Linked DNA regions of Arthrobacter globiformis. The protein of the gene in region 2 interacts with the protein of the main gene of each other region in a pairwise test. Links are inferred from orthologs where the notes say so. Each region holds a gene or a part of one and is shown on either strand. Other genes may lie near its edges.

Region 1 (14,247 bases), 1.9 Mb from region 2 along the record:
GAATCCTCGGGCACCGAGTTCCACGGCCTGGTACTTGGCGCCGGCGATGGCGTCCTCGCCGGTGCGGGGGTCCACGCTGCCGAAGGGAATCAGGACGTCGTTGTTCCGGGCGGCGCCGGCGATGAGTTCCGGGATGCTGTTGGGCTCGTGCTTGAGCTGGGTCCGCGCGTCCACGGTGAAGACGACGGCGGCCATGTTCAGTTCGCGGTACACCTCGGCGATGCGGTCCAGGGACGGGGTGCGGTCCTCAGCCTTGAAGTACTTCGCCGAGGCCTCGGTCAGCGCATCTGGGAGGGAACCGTGGCCGCAGCTGTCCACTTCGAGGTGGACGTGCATGTCAATGGCGTCGATCCTGGCAGCGTCGATGCCCAGTTCGTAGCGGGTGGTGGCCATATCAGCGCACCTGCGCCGGTTCGGGCTGGGCCGGTTCGGGTGTTGCGGGCCGGGATTCAGGCTGCAGCTCTGCCGGCAGCGGGCGGAACTCCTCGCCGTAACCCTGCAGCGTGTCGGAGTTGAAGAGGGTTGCGGCGTTCTCGCGCAGTGCCTCGTAGCTCCAGCCGCCGTCGCGGTATTCGGTGGCGGATGCCGTCGGGTGCGTCCAGACCTGCAGGCGGTCCCCGCCGACGCCGATAGCCTGGCCGGTGATGCTGGCTGCCTCCTCGGAGGCGAGGAAGGCAATCAGGCCGGCGACGTCGTCGGCCGTTCCGAAGCCGAGGTCGTGGCGGAAGAAGGACGGCATAGCCTCACCGCGCTCGTCCGCCTCCACGGCCTTCTGGAAGTAGGGGACGGTCTTGGTCATGGCGGTGGCGGCCACCGGGATGACGGCGTTGGCGGTGACGCTGGCTTTCCTCATCTCCAGGGCCCAGGTGCGGACCATGCCGACGATGCCGGCCTTGGCTGCCGCATAGTTGGTCTGGCCGAAGTTGCCGCGCTGGCCGGTGGGGGAACCGATGGTGATGATGCGGCCGGCAACGCCGTTTGCCTTGAAGTAGGCGAATGCCTCGCGGACGCAGGTGAAGGTGCCCCGGAGGTGGACGTTGATCACGGCGTCGAAATCCTCGTCGGTCATCTTCAGCAGGCTCTTGTCCCGCAGGATGCCGGCATTGGTGACCAGGATATCGAGGCGGCCGAAGGCGCTAACCGCTGCCTGGACCAGTTGCTGCGCAACTTCCGTGCTGCCGACGGGCGCGACGACGGCGGCCGCCTTCCCTCCGTCGGCCTCGATGGTCCTGACTGCTTCCGCTGCGACGTCGGCGTCAACGTCGTTGATGACGACGACGGCACCCTGGCGGGCGAGTTCGCGGGCGTAGGCCAGGCCCAGACCGCGGCCGCTTCCCGTGACGATTGCTACTTTGCCTGAGAGGCTCATTGCTGCTCCTTTGATAGCGGACCGTGCATCCTGCGCTCCGGCATGGGATGCTGTTCTGTATCCATGAAAATCTGGATAGTTGAAAAAGTCAATGATTGTTTTTGATCACTATTGGAGGGTCATGACTGAGACCGGGACGGGGCAGCTCGCCCCAGCGGCGGACAAGCTGGTTCCTGCCTCCATCAGCAGCGATGCAGGCTTCCTCCTGGCCAAGCTCCACACCGTCGGATCGGTGGTTAACAATCGGGCGCTGGAGGCGTTCGACCTCAAGGAGCGCTCGTACTCCGTGCTGGCGCTGGCCGCGAGTGGTCTTGAACCGAGCCAGCGCGAGATGGCTGATTTCCTCAGCCTGGACCCGAGCCAGATCGTCTCCCTGGTGGATGACCTGGAGAAGCGGGGCCTGGTACTGAGGGCGCCCGGCAAGCAGGACCGGCGGGCCAAGATTGTCACGGCAACGGCCGACGGGCAGCGGCTGTTTAGCGCGGCCACCAAAGCGACCCGCCGGGCCGAGTCGGAGGCGCTGGACCGGCTGAACCGGGAGGAAGTGGCCGAGCTGAAACGCCTGCTCCGCAAGGCCCTGTGGGCAGGCTTGGACGGTTAGGGGAGCAGGCGTTCACAGGCGCTTAGTGGGCTGGCGTCCAGGTCCGGTCGTTGATGAATTCGTCGGGGCGGAACTCGACGAAGTTGGCGCCGTCCAGCTTCAGGGACGTTGCGGCGCGCTGCAGGTTGGCGGCTGTGGCCACGGAGCCCCAGTTGCCGGTTTGGAGCCGCTGGTCCATCGCGTCGATGGCGGCGATATTCTCCGCCACTGTGAAGTTGCAGTGCCCTGCGCGGTTGACAAAGGCCTGGCGGAACAGGGAGTTCTTGCCCGCCTGGTGAACAGTTTCTGCGTACTCTTCCTGGTATTCGACCGGGGCCAGGAGATCCACTGTGGTGTGGGTGGCCAGCAGCGGCACCTGAAGCTCGCCGATGGGCGTGGAGGTCTTGAGCATCCACTGGAGGCCCTGGTTGCTGGGCTCGATGTGGGCATTGGCAGTGAGCGTGGAGAGGTCCCCGTTCAGGCTCAGGCCGCCCTTGGCGTACATGTACTCCACCAGTTGGCGCTGGGCCGAGGACTGCAGGACCTTAGAGTAGTCGACGCCGGCGGTCCAGCCGCTGTCCCCGCCCGCGGCGTTGACAATCGTGTGGCGCCGCTCGATCACCGTCGGGAGCGTGTCCAGGACCAGCTTCGCCTGGGCGGCCGCCAGCGCCTCCGGGTTGTCCGCGTCAACCCCGTCGAGTTCGGTCGGGGTGTTCAGCAGCGCGGCCACGAGGGCCAGCCTCCCGCGGCCTTCCGCTGATGTGGTGGCCTGCTGCAGGGCTGCCTTCAGTGCGGCAATGGTTTCGGTGGCCTCCGCCTGCGTGGTGAAGCCGGTGAGGCGGACGTTCTGCCCGGGAAGGAGCAGTTCCGCCGCCGCATAGGCCGCATCGAGCTGGTAGTTGTTGAGGGAGACACCGCCGCCCACCAGGCCGCAGGTGCTGACCGCGCCGTCGATGCCGGAGTCCGGGATTTCAGCCATCATGCTCGTCACGAGACCTCCCATGGACCGTCCGACGGCGATGACCCGGCTTGCCGTGCCGAAGCGGTCGTGGAAGGCTGCCAAGGTGCCGAGTTGGTCCTGCGCTGCGGTTCCGAGGGCCCAGCCGGTGGTGGCGTAGGACGAGGAAGCGACGGCGTACCCGCGGGCCACAAGCGCGCTGGCCGTGGGGGCGAATCCGCTGTCCCAGGCGGGATTGGCCGGTCCGGCACGGAAGCCGTGGGCGAAGAGGACCAGCTTTCCGTTCCAAGCAGCAGGCACCTCGGTGCGCCATGCAGCCCCATCGGCGAGGGTGCCGGTGGCAACCGTCGGCGCGGTTGATGCCGCCGGAGCGGCTGCCGCCGGAGCCGCTGCGGCCGGGGCTGGAGCGTCTGAGGCAGGCTGGGCGGCGAGGGCCGCAGGTGATGCGGCGGCCGTGGCTAATATGGCTGCAAGGGCTGACGTTGAAGCAATCATGCGGCAGCTTTGGCGCAGTGTACGGGTCATTCGGGTAACCTCAGTCAGTCGAAGAAACTTGAAGGGGACAACTAATGTTTATTTGAACGATTGAAGTTGTCAACGGTTTATCTTCCACTGGCTGCTCGCGTGACCCGCGGCCTGGCGACCGGCTGCACGTGGGTCCGGCCCGGTGGCTAGCCGGCGTCGATGACTTGTAGCCGCCCTGCAGCGGCCGTCGCTTCGGCCCCAGACTAGCCAATCGAGTGGCGCTGAGTTCCCGTCAAAGTCGGTTCGTCATATTTCACAGGCATGCCAGCCCTGCGGGGTGGTCCGGACGGCGATTATTGCTGCGTGCGGCCGATTTTCCGGTTCAGCGCGGACGTGGACTTCTTGAACTTCAAAGCCTGCGGTGACCAGGTGCTGACTCATGGCGTCCACCGACCAGTAGTACGCGGTCGCGACCGCGTGCGGGAACGGTTCGCCGGCGGACCCCTCGAAGAATCCGAGAAGTATGCTGCCTCCTGGGCTGATGCAGCGGGCAAACTCGCTAAGCACCACTGGCAATTCGGCCGGCTCGAAATGGATCAACGAATACCAAGCGAGGATGCCGGCCAGATGTCCGTCCGGAACTCCCAACGCTCGGAGCGTCGCCACTCGAAACTGTGGCGCCGCAAATCGCCGTCGCGCCTCTTCAATAAAGAGGGGAACCAGATCGATCCCCTCAACCTCAATGCCGTGGTTCGCGAGAAATGCCGTCCAGTGCCCTGGACCGCAGCCTGCATCGATGGCCGGACCGCTCAGTGATTGTGCCCAGTGCGACATAAGCCGCTGATCCGACCCATGGGCCTTCTCGGCAGATCCAAACAGCGCCGTGTACTTCGCCGCCCGAGCGGCATAGGCGTCCTGAACCTGCATGTCCGTCATCGTGCGAGCCTACCGACCCCGGTGAAGGCGTTCACGACGGCGTCGCTGACGTACTTCTTGCCCGCAGCCCAGCCAGGGCGCTGCGTCGGCTGCCGCTTTGGAGTCACCGGTGGCCAGCAGCCACGCGAGCGGGCGAGCCGCTGCAGTCCGGTGCGTTACAGTCGCGCGTTCCTCCGGCCTAGCAGCGCTATGGCCGTCAAGCCTCATCGGTTCCCCCAAAATCCCAAACTGACGCTTTCACCGACCCTACCCCTGCCACGGTCCATCTCGTAGCCTTTGTTGAATGACTGGGGAGAATGCCGGCCGGGTTAAAGTCAGCGGAGCGGAAGTCTATTGGGAGACCTCGGGGAACCCCGCGGGGATTCCCGTGCTGTTCCTCCACGGCGGCCCCGGCGCTTCTCCCGGCCAGGGCTACCGGACTCGCCATGATGCTTCAAGATTTTGGACCGTCGGGTTGCATCAGCGCGGCTGTGGGAGGAGCACGCCGGCCGTTCAGGACGACCTGAGCTCCTTGTCCGCAAACACCACCCAAACCTTGATCGAGGACATCGAAGCCGTGCGAAAGTATCTCGGTATAGGGAAGTGGATTGTCACAGGCGTGTCGTGGGGTAGCACGCTCGCTCTGGCATATGCCCTTGAGCACCGGGACCGCGTGCACGGGCTCGCCCTGATGGCGGTAACCACCACGAGCCGCGGCGAGGTCCAGTGGATCACCGAGGGCGTGGGGGGCATCTTCCCGGAAGCGTGGGAGGAGTTCTCGAGCGCAGCCGAATGCAGGCCTGGGGAACGGGTGGTGGATGCGTACGTGCGTCGCCTCGCCGGCGTTAATCGGGGCGACGCCGAGGCGGCAGCCCGTGCATGGGACTGTTGGGAATCGACGCACATCTCGCTGGATCCGCTGTGGCGGCCCGGCGCAATGTTCGACGACGACCGCGAGCGCATGACGTTCGCCATTCTCGTCACCCACTACTGGTCCCACGACGGCTTCCTTACTGGCGGGCAGGCCATCATGGAAAGGGTCCACCAACTCAACGGAATTCCCGGCTACCTCATCCACGGCCGCAGAGACGTGAGTGGCCCTGTCATCACGCCCTGGAAGCTTCATCAGCGCTGGGAGGACAGCCGTCTCATCGTCATCGAGAACGAAGGGCATGGCGGCCCTGAATCAATGGCCGCGCTTGTCGCGGCGGTTGAAAAAATTGCAGCTGGTCTGCCCGAACGGACTGAAAGCACGCAACAGGAACGGACATTGTGATTTAGGCTTACTCCACATCTCGCGTCTGCCCGTCGCGAGTTGAATAAAGAGAGGCAGAGCCAATGCAGCCCGACCTTGGCCAGCGCGCCGCGAACGAGCACGCCGACGTAGCCCGGTCCCTTCTTTCCGCCGCCGAGCAAGCACTATCAGGTGCCGATGTCGACGCCGAACTGCAGATCAGGCTGGCCCAGGCCCACGCCACCCTTGCCCTCGCACTGGAAACGCGCGCGGCGGCCTATGACACCCGGACTGCCGCGTACGTCGCATATCTGGCCACGCTGAAATCGGACGGCCGTTCGGACAACAAGCAGCACGCCGCCGTCGTCGCGAAGCTTGTCCGCGACCGCCTCGGCTTCGAATCCGAATAGGAGGCGGGTTGTCCGCGACGGGCCGTCAGCTCCAACGCTCCCAGTAGTCGTCGGCGGCCTGCAGGAAGCGGCGCCGTCGGATCTGTTCGCCGAGCAGCGGATAGCCGTCGGCCCTTCCCAGCGGGCCTGAAGCATCGGATGCGGGAACAAAGCTGATCGCAACCAGTGCAGCCATCGCAGGAACGGAACCGAGGTTGAAAGCGGCAAGGGCCAAGCCATACTTCCGCCCCGGTGCCTGCCGGAGCCGGGTCCGCAGTCGGAAGCCGCCCAGGTACGTCCCGAGGGTCGTGCCGCGGGAATAAAGCGCCCAGTTCACTGCCCAAGACACGAGCACGAAGGTAACCGCAATCAGTACCTGGTGTCCGGGCGCAAGAAAGTAAATGGCGGCTGCCGGCCCCCAGACAAGAACCGAATCGGTAAGGAGTGCGAAAAGCAGCGAAGGCCAATTCACTGGTGAGGCCTCCGGATCGTCCATCCGGCGATTCTTCCATACGGGGCCGGCAGCAGGGCTGGCCGGCGCCGCCGGGGCCGTGTCGGTCGGTTAGTCGTCGATGCCCGTGCTGAGGCTCAGCTCGCGCCATTGGTCCAGTTCCGCGCGCTGCGCGTCGGCGACGGCGGCGAAGGCACTAAATGCGTCCTGGCCGAGGACCAGCAGTGACGGCGGGTTGGGGCTTTCGACGACGGCGATGATCGCCTCCGCGGCCTTGACGGGGTCCCCGGGCTGCGTACCGTGAACGGTGTCGTGCTCCTTGCGGCGCTTGCCGGCCGTCTCCGCATAGTCCGGAATTGCCGTCGCCGACTGCGTGAGCGAGCGGCCGGCGAAGTCGGTACGGAACGCGCCGGGTTCGATAGCCGTGACACTGATGCCGAGCGGCTGGAGTTCCTTGTGCAGCGAACCCGACAGGCCCTCCAGCGCCGCCTTGGTTGCGGAGTAGTAGCCGGAACCGGCGGGCGAAATGCGCGCGCCGATGGAGGAGATGTTCAGGATCGCCCCGTCCTTATTGGCACGCATATCCGGCAGAACTGCTTTGATCATGTCGACGGCGCCGAAAAGGTTCGTGTCGAACAGCCGGCGGATGTCGGCGTCGTCCGCTTCTTCCACGGCGGCGCGGTAGCCGTAACCGGCGTTGTTAACGAGGACGTCAATGCCGCCGAACCGGGCCTGCGCCTGCTGCACCGCCGAGCTGATCTGCTCCCTGTCGGTCACGTCGAGGGGGAGGGCAAGCGCGGTGTCGGGGAAATCGGCCGCAATGTCCTTCACCGCGTTGACGTTCCGTGCGGTGGCCACGACGTTGTGGCCGTGGGCGAGCACGGTTTGGGCGAGGGCCCGGCCGAGTCCGGTGGAGCAGCCGGTGATGAGCCATGTAGTCATTGGATTTGCCTTCCGTTGGGCAGGTCGAAGTGTCACCCCTTCAGAAAACCGCACTTCAGGCAGCAGCGGGAGTGGCTGTCAATACAGGTAAAGGCAGTGCCTCCCATGGCCAAGCACCGACTTCCAGTGTCGAGGAAGTTGCGCTCGTGGCCGGCGTGCTAGCGGAGACGGACATTCAGGACTGGCCCAGCACGGTCAGGACGATAAGCACGCAGTTCAGGCCGACGATGAGCGTGGCGCTGGTCCAGCCCGCGATTTTCAGTGGCGTCGAATCCGTGTGGATGCCCATGATCTCGCGTTTCCCGGTGAGGCGGATCAGCGGAATCAGAGCGAACGGGATGCCGAAACTGAGGAGCACCTGACTCAGGACCAGGGCGAGCGTCGGTTCGATGCCCGCACTGAGGATCACCAGGGCCGGAATCAGCGTGATCACCCGCCGGGTGAGCAGAGGTATACGGACCTTCAGCAGGCCGCCCATTATGGTGGCGCCGGCGTAGCAGCCCACGGAGGTGGACGCCAGACCCGAGGCAAGCAGGCCGATGGCGAACACAACGCCGATCGCCGGGCCCAGTGCCGACGTCACCGCGGCGTGCGCGCCGGCGATGGTGTCGGTCCCTTCCACGCCGCGCAGGCTGGAGGCTGCCAGCAGCAGCATGGCGATATTCACGACGCCGGCCAGCAACAGCGCACCGGCCACGTCGAACCGGGTGGCCCGGATCAGGCGGGTCCTCACGGCAGGGTTCTCGGAGAATCCGTGGCGGTCGCGGGCGAGGGCGGAATGGAGGTAGATGGCGTGCGGCATCACTGTGGCGCCGAGCATACTCGCGGCGAGCAGGATGGTATCCGTTCCTTCGAAGCGCGGCACCAGTCCGGTCAGTGCGCTGCCGGCGTCCGGCGGATTGACGAACAGGCCGGACACGAACCCGACGGCGATCACGCCGAGCAGGATCAGAATGGCCACTTCAAACGACTTCTGGCTCCGGTTCGACTGCAGCGACAGCAGCAGCATCGACGCGAGCCCGATGATGATCCCGCCGGCCAGCAGCGGAAGCCCGAACAGCAGGTTCAGTGCGACGGCCCCGCCGATCACCTCAGCCATGTCGGTGGCTCCGGCCACGATCTCCGCCTGCGCCCAGTACGCCCGCCGGCGGCGGGTCCCCAGGCGCTTGCCCAGAATCTCGGGAAGGCTCATGCCGGTGGCCAGGCCCAGCTTGGCGGACTGGTACTGCACCAGCACGGCCATGGCATTGGCCGCCACCAGCACCCAGACCAGCAGGTAGCCATAGCTCGCCCCGGCGGTCAGGTTCGCCGCGACGTTGCCCGGATCGACATAGGCGATGGCCGCCACGAACGCCGGACCCAGCAGCAGCAGGCGCGACCAGACCCGGCCCGGTGCGGTGCGCTCTGAAAGGGTCGAAACAGCCATCATCCATCCTCGTCATTGGGGGTACCGATAAGACGAGGATACCGAAGTTTAGGTATACCGAAAAGTAGCTATTAGGCCTACCGAGCCGGTCCTGTTGTGAGCAGCTGATTCGGGGCCATAATGACCGTGTGGCTTCCTACCTGGGGTGTCGGGGATTCGCGGCCGTTGCTTGGGCCGCGGCGCAGTGGTGGTGATCGCCGCTGCCGGCTGCGCTCCCTCCTCGGCTGGGGAACCGCCCTGCTTTCCGCCGCCATATTCGGTGAGGCCTTCAGAAGCCAGCCCGGGGGAGCGGGTGACAGTCGCAGCACAGGACGCCGACTGCAACCCCCGCTACGGTGCGACCGCCCGGATCCAGATCAGCGTTACCGATTCCTCGGGGGCGAAAGTCGTTAACACTACTTCCGCAATGGACGACGGCGGTGGCTTTTCTTACACTTTCGTCGTCCCCACTGGGACGGTTGCCGGCGAGGCCGCGGTGACGGCGCTGCCGTACAACATTGACTGGTGCGACGACACCGGACGAAACAACCGGGTGGCGGGCGCCGCCGTCGTTCAGCTGCAGCAGGCATCGTGTGTATTGCCGGTAAAGCCCCTGACCATCCTCCGGTAGCGTTCCGTCACCGGAGTTCGTAGGAAGCCCACATCACACGGTGAGTAAATTAGGCTTTACGCGCGTTTGCCGGTCGATGCCCCTGCCGCTTTGCACTTCGCCCTGATGAAGGACTGCTCCGCCGCCGACAGCTGGTGTTCGCCGTGCTCGTCCTGGGCGACGTGGCCGCCTGAGACCTGGTGAACCACGTTTGCCACGGTCCGCGGAAGAACCACGCAACCGGGATTCTCAACGAGCCACTTCCTTGTGGGCTCATCAAGCTCATTCCACCACTGAACAATCGGCCTTTGGGCCATGACGTGCTCCTCGGATTTGAGACCTATTGATTGACAGCGGCCGCCGGATCTAGGCCTCACGGCGCCGCAGAACGTGCAAAAATCGCCAAAACACACATCGCTAGGTACTCATGCCCACCTGCCCCCGCCGTGGCGCTGGTCCGTCAACACCCCGCTGCTCCGTTCCGGCCACTGCGCCGCCTCGGAGGTGTCGACATAATTCACGAATCTCTAAATTAGTAATCAGTAACGAGTGTGGTCCCGATGCCGGGAGCGGTCAAGAGGCACCGGTGACGTCGCGCAACCCGCCGGCGAGGGCCTTTTTTGGTCGCCAACCTATATACGGGGGAAGTGGCAGTGGAGTACCTTTTACACGCCCGCGCCGTGCGGCGCGTGGGGGCAACGCACGCAGCCGTCCTGCCACGAGGAGCCTCGGATGACACGAAGGACAACCAGACCCCTCGCTGGTTTCGGCAGCGGAGACCTTGCGGCCGCCGGCGGGAAGGGCTCGGCACTGGGTGAACTGCTGCGGCACGGGTTTCCAGTGCCCCCGGGCTTCATTGTCACTACTGACGCCTACCGTTTGCTCCTTGCCGAGACGGGCCTGGGGGCGGCCCTGGACAGCCTCGCTGATGAAAACGCTGACGACGGCGGCGCTCGTCGCGCGCTGTTCGCCCACTTCGGCATGCCCTCCGCGTTGAGGGCCGAGATCGGCGAGGCGTACACGGCTCTGGGCGGCGGCGCCGTGGCAGTCCGTTCCAGCGCCACCGCGGAAGACCTGCCCGGGGCGGCGTTCGCCGGCCAGCAGGACACGTTCCTGAACGTCGTCGGCGAGGAGGCGGTGGCCAAAGCTGTCACTGACTGCTGGGCGTCCCTCTGGACCGACCGGGCCATTGCCTACCGGCGGCGGCAGGGGGTCGACCCCCGGGAGGTGGCGATCGCCGTCGTCGTACAGAAGATGGTGCCGGCCGACGCCGCAGGCGTCATGTTCACGGCGAACCCGGTCACGGGTGAGCGCGGCGAGATCGTTGTGGACGCCAGCCCGGGCCTGGGGGAGGCGGTGGTCTCGGGGAGGGTGACACCCGAACGCTATCTGCTGGACCGCACCGGGAAGATCCGCAGCTTCGTTCCCGGTGGCGGCGAGGTGGTGATCAGCCCCGATGCAGGCGGCGGGACGCGGGAGCAGCCCGGCAGCCGCAGCTCGGTTCCCTCCCTGGCCAACGTCCAGCTCAGGGAACTGGCTGACCTGGCCCGCAGGGCGCAGGAGCATTTCGGCCGGCCGCAGGATATGGAGTGGGCGCTGGCCGGCAGCCGGATTTATGTCCTGCAGTCGCGGCCCATGACGGCGCTGCCGCCCCAGCCGCTCCGGATCAACGCGATCCAGCGGCGGGTGGGGCCGTTCTTCTTCGAAATGTTCCAGGAGCGGCCCTACCCGCTGGATGTGTCTGGCTGGATGGAGCAGGGGATCCTGGCCATGTTGCATCGGATGGCCGGAAGTGTGGGCGTGCGCTTCCCAAGGGTCGAAGAACTGCTGCCCGAGGAGGACGGGGTGGTGGTCCAGCTGGTGCCGCCGGTCCCGCGCCTCACCGTCCGCACCCTGGCTGCACCACTGACCCTGGCCCGCCGTGCGCGGCAGTTCAAAATGGCCGACTGGAAGAGCGATTCCCGGTTCATCACCTTCCTGGAGCAGGTGGAGCGTCTGAACCGACGGGACCCGAAACCTTTGCGCTGGGCAGAGGTTGTGGGCGTTGCGCGGGAGTCCTTCGCAACGATGCGGGGTGTTACCGACCTGCGCAGCTCCTACCTGCCCGGCATCTTCCTGCCCATGCTTCGGCTGCGCCTGATGCTCCTGGCGCTGGGTCGCCTGAGGCTCGCGTCCGCCCTGATCGCGGGCGCGGAAACCATGACGAGCCAGGCGAACCGCGCCCTGGAGCAGCTGGCCGCGATGGTCGGTGCGGATCCTCGGCTGGCCACCGCTTTTGCATCATCCGAAACGTCGGCTCTGCTTCGGCTTGTGGAGGAGGACCCGGCTCATGCCGCCTTCCGTGGGGCGTTCGCCGAGTTCCTGCGCGAATACGGAAACCGTGAAACCGTCAGCGTTGTGCTGAGCAGTTCACCCACCTGGTCTGACGCCCCCGAGGTAGTACTGGGGCTGGTCAAGGTGCTCCTGGGCCAGCGGCCGCGTACGGCCGACCAGACCGGCGCGGCGCTGACAGAGCTGAAGCGGCATCCGCTCCTTCATGTCCGGCCCGTCCGGCGGAAGGTGCTGGCTGCTGTCGACGCGGCCCGGGCGGGCATGGCATTCCGCGAGGACAGCCACTTCTACGCCACCAAGGTCATCCCGCCAATGCGCCGCGCGTACCTTGAGCTGGGCCGGCGCCTCGTTGCCGCCGGCGTGATTGATGACGCCAAGGACGTCTACCACCTGCGGTTCGAGGAACTGGAGGCAATAACGGACGACGGCGGCGCGCTGCCGCCTTCCGTCCGGCAACGTTACCGGCCGCTGGTGCAGGGCAGGGCGGCCAAGCGCCGCGAACTCGAGGGCATCCCACTGCTGGACACGGCGCTGCTGTTCAGGAACCGCCGTCGTGCTGTCGGCGTTCTTGTCTCCGGCACGCCGGCCAGCCGCGGCCGCGCCGAGGGGCCGGTGAGGATCATCAGGGGACCGGAGGAGTTTGGCAGGCTGCGCAGCGGCGACATCCTCGTCTGCCCGTACACCAATCCTTCCTGGACGCCGCTGTTCCAGCGAGCAGCCGCCGTCGTGGTCGACATGGGAGGGCTTGGCTCCCACGCGGCGATTGTGGCGAGGGAGTACGGAATCCCGGCTGTCATGGGAACCGGCACAGGCACGGGCATCCTGGCCGAGGGGCAGCGTGTCGTTGTGGACGGTAGTGCGGGCACTGTCTTGCCGGCCGGCGCGGACGAATAAGGGCCCGGTAGTGAGTGCCGGCGCTGTCATACTTTCGCTATGAGGGTGACGGGGTGGCTTTCGCCGGATGAATTCTGGGATGAGTATGAGCGCATGGAGGAACTCGTTCGGGAGTCCTTCGGCGAATTGCCCTGTTACGGACTCGACAAGTGGTCCGGGCCAATCGCACTAGGCGAGTGGGATCTTGGCAGCCGCCCACCCGCGGCGGTGGCGTTGTTTTTGGCTCTGGAGACACGGGACCCACGATCCAGGTCACCACCACCAGCCCCCGGCTGACCATTGCCCACCGTCGGCCGATTCTCGACGGGGCTCCGCTCAGCGGAGAGGACCTGTCACGCCGTTTGCGGGTGCTCACCTCGGAGCGGAGCGAGGCAGTGTCGGTACCGGTCGACGGGGCGGAGGAACCCTTCGACGTATGGCGGGGCAGTGACCGTTGGTGGGCCGCCGGTCACCATGATGGCAACGGCCTGATGCTGGAAGGGACGACGGGACTGGACGTAGAGGCGCTGTCACTGCGTCGAGTTGCTGACATTGAGCCGTATTTGCGAGGCCGCCGGGCCCAGATCCGCGCGGCCCGCGGTGAGCTGTAGCTGGCTGCACTGTTCCTTAGGTGGCTGTGGAGCCGGCTCGGGACTAGGGCTAGCGTCTGACTCTTCCTGAAGCTTGTCCACATGGGTTGCCTTCAATGACAAGGCGCAGAACGGATCGCAATGCTTGCCAGGGATCTTTAGGGCAGACTGGTGGCGTGAGCGGAATCCGGTGGGTGCTGCACGTCGATCTCGACCAGTTCATCGCGGCCGTCGAAGTGCTCCGGCGGCCGGAGCTGGCGGGCAAGCCGATCATTGTCGGCGGTCGGGGCGACCCCACCGAACGAGCTGTGGTGTCGACCGCGTCCTACGAAGCAAGGGCGTTCGGCGTGGGTTCCGGAATGCCCTTGCGCATTGCGGCCCGGAAAGTGCCAGACGCTGTGATCCTGCCTGTCGACCAGGAGGCTTACCTCGCGGCGTCTGAAACGGTCATGGCTACCCTGCGCGCGCAGCCCCAAGCCAGCGTGCAGGTGCTGGGTTGGGATGAAGCATTTGTGGGCACCGAGACAGAGAATCCGGAAGCCTACGCCCGGCAGGTGCAGGCCGCTGTCCTGGAGCGAACCCAACTGCATTGCAGCGTGGGCATCGGCGACACCCTGGTCCGTGCCAAGGTCGCCACCGGATTCGGCAAGCCGGCTGGCGTCTTCCGCCTCACTTCCGGGAACTGGCTCGACGTCATGGGCAGTCGGCCCACCAAGGACCTGTGGGGCGTCGGAACCAAAGTGGCAGGCCGGCTGGCCAAACTCGGCATCAACACAGTCGCCGAGCTAGCCGCATCCGACCCTCAAGACCTAGTCCCGGAGTTCGGCCCGAAGATGGGTCCATGGTACGCGGAGCTCGGACGCGGGGACGGTGCCAGCGTCGTGGACGACACCCCGTGGGTTGCCCGCGGGCATAGCCGGGAGACCACCTTCCAGCGCGACCTGACCGAGCCTGCCCAGGTGGGCGACGCATTGAGGGAGTTGACTGCGCGTGTCCTCGAGGATGTTGTGGCCGAAGGGCGGCCGGTGGTTGGGTTGACCCTGAAGGTTCGGTACGCGCCGTTCTTCACCAAGACCCACGCGAGGAAGATTCCCGAGACATTCGACCGGAACGAAATCCTCGCGCGGGTCTTGGA
Region 2 (14,197 bases):
CGTCTCGCTCCAGTACCTCTCCGTCACCCCGGACGGCCCGGTCCACCTGGACGAGCAGCTGACCCGCGCCAAGTTCCAGGACCTGACCAAGGACCTGCTCGAGCGCACCAAGAAGCCGTTCCACGACGTCATCAAGGAAGCCGGCATCAAGCTTTCCGACATCGACCACATCGTGCTTGTCGGCGGCTCCACCCGTATGCCCGCTGTCTCCGAGCTCGTGAAGGAACTGGCCGGCGGCAAGGAGCCCAACAAGGGCGTCAACCCGGACGAGGTTGTGGCCGTTGGCGCGGCCCTGCAGGCCGGCGTGCTGAAGGGTGAGCGCAAGGACGTTCTCCTGATCGACGTCACCCCGCTGTCCCTGGGCATCGAAACCAAGGGCGGTGTCATGACGCACCTGATCGAGCGCAACACGGCTATCCCCACCAAGCGGTCCGAGACCTTCACCACGGCGGACGACAACCAGCCGTCCGTGGCCATCCAGGTCTTCCAGGGCGAGCGTGAGTTCACCCGTGACAACAAGCCGCTGGGCACGTTCGAGCTGACCGGCATCGCACCGGCTCCGCGCGGCGTCCCGCAGGTCGAGGTCACCTTCGACATCGATGCCAACGGCATCGTGCACGTTTCGGCGAAGGACAAGGGCACCGGCAAGGAACAGTCCATGACCATCACCGGCGGCACCGCGCTCTCCAAGGAAGACATCGACCGCATGGTCAAGGACGCCGAGGAGCACGCAGCCGACGATAAGGCCCGCCGCGAAGCCACCGACACCCGGAACACCGCCGAGCAGCTCGCCTACTCCGTGGACAAGCTGATCGCCGACAACGCCGACAAGCTGCCTGAAGAGGTCAAGACCGAGGTCCAGGCTGACGTCGACGCCCTCAAGAAGGCCCTCGAAGGCACCGACGACGCCGCCGTCAAGACCGCGTTTGAGAAGCTGCAGGCTTCCCAGACCAAGCTCGGCGAGGCCATCTACGCCCAGGCCGGTTCCCCGGACGGCGCCACCGGCGCTGCAGGTGCCGAAGGCGCCCCCGCCGGCGGCAAGGGAGCTGACGAGGACATCGTGGACGCCGAGATCGTCGACGAAGAAGAGAAGAAGTAACCATGCCGCATCACGGTAACGAAGAAGAGCACAACTCTTCCCGAGACCAGGGCAGCAACCGCGACGAGCCGATCATCCGGGACCACCGCAAGGTGGACCCGGTGACCGGGGAAGCCCGGCACCCGGAGGGCGGACAGTCCTCTCCGCCGGAAGCCGGCGCTTCTGCGGATTCCGACGGCGACGCCCTCGCCCAGGCTGAGGAAATCCTCAACCAGGTCGAGGTTCCCGCCGAGGAGTCCGTGGCGCAGGGAGTTTCGGCAGGCTCAACCACCGGCGCCGAGGCGGCGGAGCTGAAGAACGACCTGCTCCGCCTGCAGGCTGAGTACGTCAACTACCGCAAGCGCGTTGAACGCGACCGCGCCGTGGCAGGGGAGATGGCCGTCATCGGCGTGCTGAACTCCTTGCTGCCGGTACTGGACGACGTCGACGCCGCCCGCCAGCACGGCGACCTCGCGGACGGCCCGTTCGCCGCGATCGCCACCAAGCTGGAGAACGCGCTGAAGACGTACGGCCTGACCCGCATCGATGAGACCGGCGTGGAGTTCGATCCGACCATCCACGAGGCCCTCATCCAGCAGCCCGGCGATGACATCGAGGTTGACACCGTCAGCCAGGTGCTCCGCTCCGGCTACAAGTCAGGTGAGCGGGTCCTCCGGGCTGCGCAGGTGATTGTGGCTGTACCGGCGTAGATTTACTTCGGTGGTTGAGCTTGTCGAAACCGGGTTTCGACAAGCTCAACCACCGACCCGTAACTTTTGAAAGGAAACGCCATTGGCTAGCCAGGACTGGGTGGACAAGGACTTCTATAAGATCCTTGGTATTGCCAAGGACGCTTCCGACGCTGACATCAAGAAGGCTTACCGGAAGCTCGCGCGGCAATACCACCCTGATACGAACTCCGGGGATACTGCTGCGGAGAAGAAGTTCAAGGACATCTCCGAGGCGTACTCCGTTCTGTCGGATCCTGATGAGCGGCAGCAGTATGACGCCATCCGGGCCATGGGCGGCGGCGCGCGCTTTGCCCCGCACGGCGCGGGCAGCACCGCGAACGGCGGCTTCGAGGACCTCTTCGGCGGCCTGTTCACCGGCGGCGGTGGCCGCCAGTCCGGCGGGTTCAGCCCCGCTGGCGGCGTCCCGCCCGAGTTCGCCGACCTGTTCGGCGGCGGTTTCGGTGGCGGCCCGGCGGGCTACCAGCGCGCCCCCCAGAAGGGCGCCGACCGGACGGCCAGCACCAGCATCTCCTTCGCCGGGTCCATCCGCGGAACCACCATCGGGCTGCGTGAACCGGACGGCGAGGTGATCGACGTCCGGGTGCCCGCGGGCATCAAGGACGGCCAGAAGGTGCGCGTCCGCGGCAAGGGCCAGTACGGCCCGGCGGGCAACGGCGACCTGCTGGTCACCGTCAACGTCAAGAGCCATGACTTCTACACGCGCGACGGCGACAACCTCCGGATCCATGTGCCCGTCTCGTTCCCGGAAGCTGCTTTGGGCGCCGACATCGAGGTTCCCACGATCGACGGCGAACACGTCCGGGTCCGCGTTCCCGCCGGCACTCCGTCGGGGCGCACGCTCCGGGTGAAGGGCCGCGGCGTAAAGACGTCGAAGGCTACAGGTGACCTGCTGGTGACCATCGACGTCGCCGTACCGCAAAACCTGAGCAAGGAAGCCGAGGAGGCCGTGAAAGCATTTGCGGCCGCCACCACCGGCGCGGACGTCCGCCAGGGCCTGGCAGCCAAGGCCCGGCTTTAGCGACGGGTGCCGGCCTTGGACATCAACTTCGATCAGCCGATCTTCGTCATCTCGGTGGCCGCCGAGCTCGCCGAGATGCACCCGCAGACGCTCCGCCAGTACGACCGGCTGGGCATCGTCTCGCCCAGCAGGGCGCCGGGCAAGTCCCGCCGCTACTCCCAGCGGGACGTGAACCGGCTCCGTGAGGTGCAGCGGCTATCCCATGAGGGCGTATCGCTCGAGGGGATCAAACGCATCCTGGAGCTCGAAAACCAGGTTGCTGCCCTGCAGCACCGGGTGACCGAGCTGACCGAGGAACTGTCCCGCCGTCGTGCGCCGCTGGAATCCCGGATTTTCGCCGCCGGCACCGCCGGGGACGTGGTGAGCCTGGCGCGCGGCCAGCGGCCCCGGCCCCGTTCGCAGGCTGTAGTGGTGTGGCGGCCGCGGGGCGACGCCTAGCCAGCTCCCCTTTGTAGCCATTCCCGCTGGCCTTCCCCCATTGCCAGAATCGCGGGCAGTGCCAAAGATAGGGTGCAGCGCCGGAATGGGGTCACCAGCCGCAATGCCGCGGTCCCGGCTCCCGGACAGAAGGGACGCGGGGTCATGACCTACATCAAGGACTTTGACCAGCTGGGACGCAGTGATTTGGACGAGGTAGGCGGCAAGGGTGCCAACCTCGGCGACCTGGCCCGGGCCGGTTTTCCGGTGCCGCCTGGTTTCGTACTCACCACGCTGGCCTATCAGGACTTCGTCAACGCCAATGGGATCGCCGGCCGCATCCTCGAGCTCGCCGCCCTTCCCGCCGGCGCTTCGAACGACGACTACGAGGCCGCCGCGCGGCAGATCCGCTCCCTGTTCGCCGAGAGCGCGATGCCCGAGGAGATTGGCGCCGAACTCCGCGCAGCCTACGGCCGGCTGAGCCACCAGGCGGCGGCCCTAGGAGAAGTGGCCGGTGGAGAGTCCAGCGGCGACCACGCCGCGCGGGTGGCGGTGCGTTCCTCGGCCACAGCGGAGGACCTCGCCTCGGCCAGCTTCGCCGGCCAGCAGGACACGTACCTGAACGTCGCCGGGCCAGACGCCGTCGCCGCCGCCGTCATCAACTGCTGGGCGTCGCTGTGGAATGCCCGCGCCATGGCGTACCGCGCAAGAAACGGCTTTGATTCGTCCACGGTGCGCCTCGCGGTGGTAATCCAGGAGATGGTCGACGCCGAGGCCGCCGGCGTGCTGTTCACCGCCAACCCCGCCACCGGCCGCCGCGACGAGGTAGTGATCAGCGCCGCCTGGGGGCTGGGTGAATCCGTGGTCAGCGGGACCGTCAGCACGGACGACGTCATAGTGGATGCCGCGACGGGCCGGGTAGGGCAGCGCCGGACGGCGGACAAAGACGTCATGACGGTCTACGACGGAACGGGCACCAAGGAGCAGCCGGTGCCCGAAGGTAAACGCAGGGCGCCCGTGCTCGGGGACGACGCGGCGGCCGCGCTGGCCCGGCAGGGAACGGCCGTTGCGCAGCACTTCGGGGTGCCCCATGACATCGAGTGGGCGCAGGCGGCAGGGGACTTCTTCATCCTGCAGGCCCGTCCCATCACCGCGCTGCCCGAGCCCTCGGCCGATGCTCCGACGGAGTGGCCGCTGCCCTATCCGAACGGGATGTACTTCCGGGCCAGCATCGTCGAGCAGCTGCCCGACCCGTTGTCGCCCCTGTTCGCCGACCTCATCGACGGCGCCGTGGTGCGGTCGCTGAACGCCCTGCTGAACGAGGCATTCGGCAAGAGCGTGGTCCGGCCCGGGGACGTCTCGCTGCCCACCGTCAACGGCTACGCGTACTACTACTACAACAGCGCCGGAATGCGGCGGGTCATGGGCAGGTCGCTGACGGCGATGCGGGCGCTGGCGCAGGGCAAGGCCCACATGGGGATTAAGGGCTGGCGCGACCACTCGCACCCGACGTACCGCGGACTCGTGAAGTTCTGGGCGGCCAAACAGCCGGCGGACCGTCCTGCCCCTGAACTGCTGGAGGGCATTTCCGCGCTGCTGGACGCGGGCGCGGCGTATTACACCGCGGTGCAGTCGATCATCCCCATCGCCGCAACCAGCGAGATCATGTTCCGGAGCTACTACGACAAGCTCGTCCGGCAGGCCGGCGACCCGTCCGCGGAGGTCTTCCTCCTCGGCTACGACAGCGAGCCCATCCGCGCGGAGAAATCCCTGTATGACCTGGCGGTGTGGACGCGCGAAAGGCCGCAGCTTGCCTCGGCCATCACGGAGGGATCAGCGGCCGGCATCGCCGCAGCTCTCCGCAGCGGCACGCCTCCCTCAGGGCCCGGCGGAGGCGCGGGCGTGGATCAGGGCCAGTGGGACGAGTGGCGTTCCCGCCTCCAGCGGCACCTGGACCGTTACGGGCACGCCGTCTACAACCTTGACTTCGTCAACCCTGTGCCGGCGGATGACCCCTCCGCCCTGCTCGAGACCCTGAGGTACTTCGTGCGGGGGCAGGGGAAGGATCCGTATGAGCGCCAGCAGCGGTCTGCCGACCGGCGGGAGGAGCAGAGCCAGCTGATCAGCACCAGGCTGGGGCCGCGCCGCCGCGCCGTCTTCCGCAGGTTGCTGCGTTGGGCGCAGAAAGCGGCGCCCGTCCGTGAGGACGCACTGGCCGACGTCGGACTGGCCTGGCCGCTGATGCGCCGGATGCTGCTGGAACTAGGGGAGCGGCTGACGGCCTCGGGCGTCATCGCCACTCCGTCCGACATCTTCTGGCTACGCTTCGACGAGCTCCGCAACGCCATCGAGTTCGGTCTGGCCGCGCCGGGCGCGGCCATCACCGGCACGGACCGGCCCGTGCGGGCAGAAGCCGTTGAGCAGCGCAAGATGCTGTGGCGGGGGCAGCGGAAAGCCTCGGCCCCGCAACTGCTGCCCGAAAGCCGCTGGATGGAGCGTGCGTTTGGCAGCATGATGCCCGCACGTACCCAGCAACTGGCGGGGGACGTCATTACCGGCGTCGGCGCCAGCTCTGGACACGTGAGCGCACCGGCCCGGCTGCTGCACGGCCCCGACGACTTTGCCAGCATGCAGCCGGGCGAGGTGCTGGTGGCGCGCATGACCACCCCCGCCTGGACACCGCTGTTTGCGATGGCGGCCGGCGTGGTCACGGACGTTGGCGGCCCACTGAGCCACAGCTCGATCGTCGCCCGGGAGTACGGCATCCCCGCCGTCCTGGGAACGGGCGTGGCCACCCAGCGCGTGGCCAGCGGACAGCAGGTGACGGTCGACGGCGACGCCGGCACCGTCACGCTCGACGGTTCCGGTTGCCGTCGGGCGTGACGGTGCGCTTGAAGGTGCGGGCAACCGTCCAACTAGGTAGCACTTCAGGGCGTTCTCAGGGCTGGGAACGCCCTGAAGTGCTACCCACTTTTCGTTGTCTCCGAGTCAGCTTCTTCCTACGGCGTCAGCACCCGGATCGGGGAGCCGTCCAGCCATGCGGTGACGTCCTCGAGGGCGCCGCCGAAGAAGGCCCGGTAGCTGGCGTCGGTCACATATCCCAGGTGCGGAGCCAGCAGGGTCCGTGGCGCGCCAAGGAGGGGATGGCCGGCCGGCAGCGGTTCCTGATCGAACACGTCGAGCGCCGCTCCGCGGATCCATCCCTCATGCAGTGCGGTGACCAGCGCCTGCTGCTCCACCAGGGGACCGCGGGCAGTATTCACCAGCACGCCGTCCGGGCCGAGCAGCCGCAGTTCACGTTCACCGACTGTTCCCGCCGAACGCGCCGACAGCCGCAGATGCAGGGACACGACGTCGGACCACCGGAACAACTCGTCTTTGCCGACCTTCCGGGCGCCTGCCGCCGCGGCGGCCTCTTCGGTCAGGTTCTGGCTCCAGGCCAGTACCTCCATCCCGAAGGCCAGGCCGTAGCTGGCGATCCGCTTCCCGATTTTCCCCAGCCCTACAATCCCGAGGGTCTTGCCGGCCAGTTCGAAGCCGACGCCGGTCTGCCAGCGCCCCTCACGCAGGGCGGCTTCCTCCTGTGTCAGGTCCCTGGCAAACGCCAGCAGCAGCGCCCATGCCAGTTCGGGCGCAGCCGTGGGGGAGCCGTCCGTTCCGCAGACGGTGATCCCCAGCCGTGCAGCTGCCTCCACATCGATCGAGGCGTTGGCGGCACCGGTGGTGACCAGCAGTTTCAGCCGGGGCAGCTGTTCGAGGATCCGGCCGGGAAAGGCCGTTCGCTCCCGCATGGCAATGATGATGCTGGCGTCCTGCAGCGTTTCCACAACCTCCGCTTCGGTGGCGAGGTGCTGGTTGAACACGGTGACATCGACGCCACGCTGTTCGAGGGAGCTCCAGTCGGCGAAGCTGTGGGCCACGCGCTGGTAGTCATCGAGAATCGCGAGCTGCTGCATGCTGTCCTTCTGCCTTAAGACCAAAGAGGCAGGAACCCGCCGGAGCGGGCCCCTACCTCTTGAGGCTAGTCGAGTGGTGCCTGGTTGCGGGACTAGCTGGCCTTGACGGCCAGCACCGGACAGGATGCCTCCAGCAGGATCTGCTGCGCAGCACTGCCCATGATCAGCTTGCCTACGGGAGTGCGGCGCCGGAGGCCGATCACAATAAGTTCAGCCCGGTACTTCTCCGCCGCCTCCAGCACCTCGTTGGCCGCATCGTTGCCGCGCACCGGCTGCAGGACCAGATGCTCAATCCCTTCCCGGTCCAGCCGCTCCGTCAATGCGGAAATGTCCTCAGCCTGGGCGTAGCGCTTGTCAACGATGGCGTCTCCCCGGGAGGAGTTGATGATGACCAGACGGCTCTGGTTCTTCTGGGCCTCAGTGATGGCCCGATCCAGGGCTGCGGTGCCCTCGGCCGTGGGGATATAGCCGACAATGATGCTCACGATTTCTCCTGTCCGTGGTTGGCATGGGTGGCGTCCGCGCGGCGGCGGCCTGCATCAGGCCCCCGATCAGCGGGTGCCTCAGCAGCAGGCGCCTCGACGGAGGGTGCGGCAGCGGGTCCGGCGGCGGGTCCGTCAACAGCAGGTCCCTCAACAGCAGGTCCGCCGGCAACGACGAGCCCGCCCGTCCGGGGACGCCGGGCGCGCCAGAGCCGTGCCGCCAGCGGCCAGAGGAGTACCAGTGCCACGATGATGTAGACCACGACGGCGATCGGTTCGTTCCACAGGCCGGACACGTCGCCGGCGCTCAGCTGCAGCGCCTGGCGGAGCTGCTTTTCGAGGCGAGGTCCCAGGATCACGCCGAGGATGAGCGGCAGGACAGGCAGCCCGTAGCGGCGCATCATGAAGCCAAGCGCGCCCAGGACCAGCAGGAGCATGAGGTCGAACGCCTGCAGGTTCACCGAGTAGGCGCCCAGCGTGGCGAAGAAGAGGATGCCGGCGTACAAGTAGGGGCGCGGCAGCCGGAGCAGCTTCGCCCAGACCGGGGCCAGGGGGAGGTTGACCAGCAGCAGCAGGAAGTTGCCGATGAACAAACTGGCGATCAGCGCCCATACCAGCGGACCCTCGTTTTGGAACAGGAGCGGCCCCGGCTGGATGCCGAACTGGGTGAAGGCGGCCAGCATGACGGCGGCGGTGGCGTTGGTCGGCAGGCCAAGGGCCAGCATCGGGGTCAGGGTGCCGGCTGCGGCCGCATTGTTGGCTGCCTCGGGCCCGGCGACGCCTTCGATGGCGCCCTTGCCGAACTCCTCGGGGTGCTTGGAGAGCCGCTTCTCGGTCACATAGGAGAGGAAGGTGGGGATCTCGGCGCCGCCGGCGGGCAGCGCGCCGAAGGGGAAACCGAGGGCAGTGCCGCGCAGCCACGGCTTCCAGGACCGCTTCCAGTCCTCCTTGCCCATCCACGGCCTGCCGACCGGGATGATCTGCAGCGGGGTGCGGCGCAGGTGCGCCGCCACCCACAGGGCTTCACCGACGGCGAAGATCGCCACGGCGATCACGACGACGTCGAGGCCGTCGGAGAGCAGCGGCAAGCCGAAGGTGAGGCGGGCCTGGCCGGATACGAAGTCGAGGCCGACGAGGCCGATTGCCAGACCGAGTCCAAGGGACGCGAAGCCGCGCAGCTTGGACGAGCCCAGGACGGCGGTGACGGCGAGCAGGGCCAGGACCATGATGGCGAAGTAGCTTGGGGCGCCAAGGCTCACGGCGAACTGCACGACGATCGGGGCGAAGACCACAAGGAGCGCGGTGCCGATGGCGCCGGCGACGAACGAGCCGATGGCCGCCGTCGCCAATGCCTGGGCAGCCTTGCCGGCCTTTGCCATCAGGTTGCCCTCGATGGCGGTGATCACCGAGGACGACTCGCCGGGGGTGTTAAGCAGGATCGAGGTGGTGGAACCGCCGAACATGCCGCCGTAGTAGATGCCGGCAAACATAATGAACGCGCTGGTCGGTTCAAGGACGGTGGCCACCGGGAGCAGCAGTGCCACGGTCATCGCCGGGCCGATGCCGGGCAGGACGCCGACGGCGGTGCCCAGGATGACGCCGATCAGGGCGTACAGGAGGTTCATGGGGGTCAGCGCGGTCGCGAACCCGTCCATGAGTGAGGACAGGACGTCCATCTAGAGAATCCCTTCAAGGAGCCCGGCGGGAAGGGCGATGCCCAAGCCGAGGTAGAAGCCGTAGAAGGTCAGGAGCGCCAGAGCCAGGGAGATCAGTCCGTCGCGGACGTAATGGCGGCTTCCGAGCGCCCAAACGCTGCCCCAGAAGAGCACCGTTCCGGAGATGACCCAGCCGGCCCAGTCGATCAGCAGGATGTTGGCGATGAAGGCGCCAGCCAGAGGTAGGACGGTCTTCCAGTCGCTCGGGTGGGTCAGGTCGACGTCCTCGCCGGCCTCGGCCTCACCGCTTCCGCCCCGGAGAACGTTCACTGCCAGCAATACGGCGCAGATGAGCAGGAGTCCTCCCACGATCATCGGCAGGGCCTTGGGGCCTACCGGATCCGACTGGGAATACGGCACAACCAGGCGCGCTGCGTCAATGAGGACCAGGACGCCGACCGCCCCGAGCAGGGCTGCGACACCCAGCTCGGAGCGGCCCTTGAGGCGGGAGGCCAAGGAGGTCACGCCAGGCCGAGCTTCGTCAGAACGTCGGCAACGCGCTTGTCCTGGTCGGTGAGGAAGGACTTGAATTCGTCACCCGTGACGAAGGCGTCGGTCCAGCCCCGCGTCTTCAGCGTCTCCTTCCAGGATGCTGATTCATGCATCTTCTCCAGGGTGGCGATCAGGGCGTCGCGGTCGGCGTCGCTGATGCCGGGAGGGGCCACGATGCCGCGCCAGTTGGTGAAGACCAGGTCGATGTTGGATTCCTTGAGCGTGGGGGCGTCCACTCCCTCAAGCCGGTTCTCGCCACTGGTTGCCAGGACCCGGATATCGCCTGCCTTGATCTGCTGGATGTATTCACCGGCGCCGGAAGCCGCGAAGCCCAGCTTGTTGCCGATAATGGCCGGAAGCAGATCGCCGCCGCCGTCGTAGGAAACGAAGTTAACCTTCTTGGCATCGATGCCGACGGCACCGGCGAGCTGCATCGGCAGGAGGTGGTCCGGGCCGCCGGCTGAGGAACCGCCGCCGACGCTGACCTTGGACGGGTCCTTCTTCCACGCCGTCACCAGATCGTCGATGGTCTTGTACGGCGAGTCCTTGGAGACCATGATGGCGCCGGGCTCTTCGATGAGCCGGGCCAGCGGGGTGGTGTCGGTCAGCTTCGACTGGGACTTGTTGGTGTAGCTTGCGCCGACGACGCCAAGGCCCATGAGCATGGCGAGGTCGCCGTTGCCCTTTTCGTTGACGATGCGTGCCAGGCCAACGGTGCCGCCGGCGCCGGCCAGGTTGAAGACCTCGGGGTTGGTGGCAAGCTTCTCGTCCTCGAGAACCTTCGCCGCGGCGCGCGCCGTGGTGTCGTAGCCGCCGCCGGGCGTGTTCGGCACCATGATGCGAAGCCCGGCAAGGGGTGCGGTGCTTGCTCCGCTCGTGGAGGGGCCGGCGGCAGTCTTGCCGGTTGCTCCGCAGCCGGACGCCATCAGGGCGATGCCTGCGGCTACTGCGGCCACGCGCAGTGCGCTCATTCCGCGCATGTTGTTCCTCTTCTCGTTTTTGATCCGTTTGATCGGGTGCTTCCGATGCTAGGGCCGAACGTGACGGGGCTCACGCTTGTGTAAGCAGAGAAAGTTAAGTTCATTTCGTTCACGTTTCCGGCCCCCAACCAAGTTGCCCATGAGGCGTCCCGTACAGGGTCCAGGCGCTGCGGACTCCGCGGAACACAGCGCCCAAAGTCCGGTAGCGTGTCCCGTATAGTTCACCCCCCACCCGCGAACCCACAGGAAGAACAGCAGCACATGACTCGACGGCGAGGAATGTCCCTTGCGGGGCAGTATCTTCGGCTGCAGCTCCTGATTGTGCTGGCCGTGCTGGTGGCCGTGGTGGCGATTTCGCTGGCCCAGTCGGCGGCAGCTTTTGAACGGGTCGAGGGCCGACGGGCTCTTTCTGCTGCGGAGACGCTGGCGGCTACCCCCGCGGTGCGAAGCCTCCTGCCGGATGCCCAGCCGCAAAGCGGATCGGTGCTTCCCTCGGTGTCCGAAGCGGTGCGCACGATTTCGGGGTCCTCCCAGGTTGCGCTGGCCCGGTCCGACCGGACGATGGTGACGTCGTCGGATCCGTCTCTGGTGGGCCACCAGCTGGAACTCGGCGACAGTGCGGTGATGTCCGGGCGGGCATGGACCGGGGTGGTCGGAACCGGGGCAGAGGAGGCCGTGGTGGCCCACGTGCCGGTGCTGGACGACGCCGGCAAGATGGTAGGGATCGCCGTCGTCGGTAGGAGCTACCCCTCGGTGCTCGAGCGGCTGGGCGATGCCGTCCCGAACCTGCTGACCTACCTGGGAGTGGCGAGCGTCCTGGGCGTGGCAGGCTCGCTCCTGCTGGCCCGCCGCGTCAAACGCCAGACGCTGGGTATGGAGCCGGACGAGATCACCGGCCTCGTGGAGAACCGGGAGGCGATGCTGCACGGGCTCAAGGAAGGCGTGGTGGCGCTGGACCCCCAGCAGCGGATCACGGTGGTCAACGACAGTGCGCGGAGCCTGCTGGGTCTGCCGAACGACTGCGTCGGGAAGAATCTGGCCGCTCTAGAGGTGCCGTCGGCGCTGCGCGAGGTCCTCACCCAGGACCAGCCCGGCCCGGACCGGCTGGTCTTGGTGGGGGAAAAGCTGGTGGTCTTGAACCGGATGCCGATGCGCTCGCACGGACGCGTGATTGGCTCCGTCACCACCCTCCGCGACCGGACGGAGCTGGCTTCGCTGGAACGCGAGCTGGGCACGACGCGGACGGCCACCGACACCCTCCGGGCGCAGGCACACGAGTTCGCCAACCAGCTGCACACGATCTCCGGCCTGATCCAGATCGGCGAGTATGACGCCGTCGTCCAGTTCGTCAATGGCACTACGTCGAACCGGACCCGCCTGAACGACGACGTGACCAGCAGGATCGAGGACCCCGCCCTCGCCGCACTGCTGATTGCCAAATCGAGCCTCGCCGCGGAGCGCGGGGTGTCCCTGCAGCTCGCCGAGGAATCCCGGCTGGGCAAGGTGGATGAGGAACTGTCCCGCGACCTGACCACCGTGGTGGGCAACCTGGTGGACAACGCACTCGATGCGGTCACCAACACCGCCGAAGCGAAGGTCGAGGTACTGATCGGAGAGAACGACGGCGGCGTGCGGGTTGACGTACAGGACTCGGGACCGGGGGTCCCGGTGGAGGTCATGGACGACATTTTCCGGCAGGGGTTCAGTACCAAGAATTCGCCCGACGGCGGCCGCGGCTACGGCCTTGCGCTCGCCAGGGTGGTCTGCCAGCGGCGCGGCGGCCGGCTCGCCGTGCGGAACGACCACGGTGCGGTGTTTACGGCACTGCTGATGCGCAAAACTGCCGATGCTTAGGGAGGAGCGGCCTTGATCAAGGTACTTATCGTCGACGACGACTTCATGGTGGCCAAAGTCCACGCCGGCTTTATCCAGCGCACGACGGGGTTTGCCGTCGTCGGAGTGGCGAACACGGGCGCGCAGGCGGTGCTGGAGACCGAACGGCTGCAACCGGACCTGGTGCTGCTGGACATCCACCTGCCCGACGTCAACGGCCTGGACCTGATGCACCAACTGCGCGAAGTGGCGCCCGAGCTGGACGTGCTGGTGATCAGCGCCGCGCGCGAGGTGGAGACGGTGCGGAAGGCGCTCCGCGGCGGCATAGTGCACTACCTGATCAAGCCGTTTTCCCAGACCGACCTGCAGGAGCGGCTGGAGCACTACCGCACCACCTACCAGAGCCTCGATTCGTCCAAAGATGTGGCGGAGCAGTCGGACGTCAACCGCGTGTTTGGGCTGGAACGCGCGGACCGGCCGCTGCCGAAGGGCTGCAGCGCAGAGACGCTCCAGGTAGTGGAGAAGGCGCTGCGCTCCGGTGGCGGCGACGTGTCGGCCGCAGAACTGGCTGTGCAGGTGGGGACGTCGCGCGTCAGCGCGCGCCGCTACCTGGAGTACCTCAACGACGAGGGGCTGGTGGACGTGACGCTCAAGTATGGCGTCGGACGCCCCGAGCGGAGGTATGTGTGGAAGGCCGGGTGAGCCGCCCGCTGTTCAGGGCTGTGTCCAGGGTGTTCAGGGCTGCGCCCTGACGGCTTCGATGCCCTGCAGTGCGCTCACGGTGACCCCGTCAATGTCCGCCGTGCCGTCGACGCTCACCAGCAGGCTGCGCCGGCCGTAGCGCGCGATGACCGGTTCCGTTTCCCGCCGGTACAGCTCCAGCCGGTGGCGGATGACGTCTTCAGTATCGTCGCCCCTCCCTTCGGCCTCGGCGCGGAGCAGTAGCCGCCGGACGATCTCATCGTCGTCGGCGGTAATTTCCACCACGGCATCGAGCTTGGTCCCGGTGGCGTCCAGGATGCCGTCGAGGTCGTCCATCTGGCTCACGGTGCGCGGGTAGCCGTCCAGGAGGAAGCCGTTCCTCGCGTCCCGTTCCTGCAGCCGGTCCCGCAGCATGGCGGTGGTGAGATTATCCGGGACGAGGTTGCCGGCGTCGAGGAATTCCTTGATTTCCCGGCCCAAGGGTGAACCGTTGGCCAGATGGCTGCGGAACATGTCGCCGGTGGAGATCTCCGGGATGTGCAGTTGTCCGCTGAGCCGGTGCGCCTGGGTGCCCTTGCCTGAGCCGGGCGGGCCGATGAGCAGGATGCGGGTCATGCTTTTGGTCCGATCTGCCGAGAAAGCACGCTAGGGCTATTCTTCCGCCCGCCCGCTCCGCCTGCAATGGGTGGGTAATCATGCCGGGGGTATTCCCAACTTCCCGGGTGTTCCCAACGGCGGCGGCGGCTCCTACGCTGGGACCCACCATCAAGGA

What was found.
Region 1: the proteins of QFZ33_RS23465 (region 2) and QFZ33_RS14205 interact in binary tests that used the Escherichia coli proteins (3 or more experiments, as listed by UniProt). The link is inferred for Arthrobacter globiformis from one-to-one orthologs.

The regions. Positions count from the first base shown.
Region 1 is NZ_JAUSXI010000001.1:3,087,330-3,101,576, forward strand. The notes cover bases 6,605-9,598. They hold QFZ33_RS14205 (Nramp family divalent metal transporter), read right to left. Parts: upstream 8,730-9,598; coding sequence 7,479-8,729; downstream 6,605-7,478. Other genes in these bases: QFZ33_RS14200 (oxidoreductase), read right to left, coding at 6,605-7,303; QFZ33_RS14210 (hypothetical protein), read left to right, coding at 9,022-9,339; QFZ33_RS14215 (hypothetical protein), read right to left, coding at 9,396-9,598. Outside these bases: QFZ33_RS14160 (amidohydrolase family protein), read right to left, coding at 1-393; QFZ33_RS14165 (SDR family NAD(P)-dependent oxidoreductase), read right to left, coding at 395-1,369; QFZ33_RS14170 (MarR family winged helix-turn-helix transcriptional regulator), read left to right, coding at 1,491-1,970; QFZ33_RS14175 (alpha/beta hydrolase family protein), read right to left, coding at 1,993-3,432; QFZ33_RS14180 (class I SAM-dependent methyltransferase), read right to left, coding at 3,679-4,308; QFZ33_RS14185 (alpha/beta fold hydrolase), read left to right, coding at 4,592-5,563; QFZ33_RS14190 (hypothetical protein), read left to right, coding at 5,626-5,931; QFZ33_RS14195 (hypothetical protein), read right to left, coding at 5,957-6,259; more of QFZ33_RS14200, read right to left, coding at 6,473-6,604; more of QFZ33_RS14215, read right to left, coding at 9,599-9,635; QFZ33_RS14220 (PEP/pyruvate-binding domain-containing protein), read left to right, coding at 10,051-12,543; QFZ33_RS14225 (hypothetical protein), read left to right, coding at 12,720-13,133; QFZ33_RS14230 (DNA polymerase IV), read left to right, coding at 13,289-14,247. UniProt on the Escherichia coli protein: H(+)-stimulated, divalent metal cation uptake system. Involved in manganese and iron uptake. Can also transport cadmium, cobalt, zinc and to a lesser extent nickel and copper. Involved in response to reactive oxygen.
Region 2 is NZ_JAUSXI010000001.1:5,008,283-5,022,479, reverse strand. The notes cover bases 1-2,944. They hold QFZ33_RS23465 (nucleotide exchange factor GrpE), read left to right. Parts: upstream 1-1,101; coding sequence 1,102-1,788; downstream 1,789-2,944. Other genes in these bases: QFZ33_RS23455 (heat shock protein transcriptional repressor HspR), read left to right, coding at 2,864-2,944; QFZ33_RS23460 (DnaJ C-terminal domain-containing protein), read left to right, coding at 1,871-2,848; dnaK (molecular chaperone DnaK), read left to right, coding at 1-1,099. In the rest of the region: more of QFZ33_RS23455, read left to right, coding at 2,945-3,286; QFZ33_RS23450 (PEP/pyruvate-binding domain-containing protein), read left to right, coding at 3,431-6,148; QFZ33_RS23445 (D-2-hydroxyacid dehydrogenase family protein), read right to left, coding at 6,265-7,221; QFZ33_RS23440 (universal stress protein), read right to left, coding at 7,314-7,706; QFZ33_RS23435 (tripartite tricarboxylate transporter permease), read right to left, coding at 7,703-9,379; QFZ33_RS23430 (tripartite tricarboxylate transporter TctB family protein), read right to left, coding at 9,380-9,883; QFZ33_RS23425 (Bug family tripartite tricarboxylate transporter substrate binding protein), read right to left, coding at 9,880-10,890; QFZ33_RS23420 (sensor histidine kinase), read left to right, coding at 11,170-12,744; QFZ33_RS23415 (response regulator), read left to right, coding at 12,757-13,425; QFZ33_RS23410 (adenylate kinase), read right to left, coding at 13,459-14,040. UniProt on the Escherichia coli protein: Participates actively in the response to hyperosmotic and heat shock by preventing the aggregation of stress-denatured proteins, in association with DnaK and GrpE. It is the nucleotide exchange factor for DnaK and may function as a thermosensor.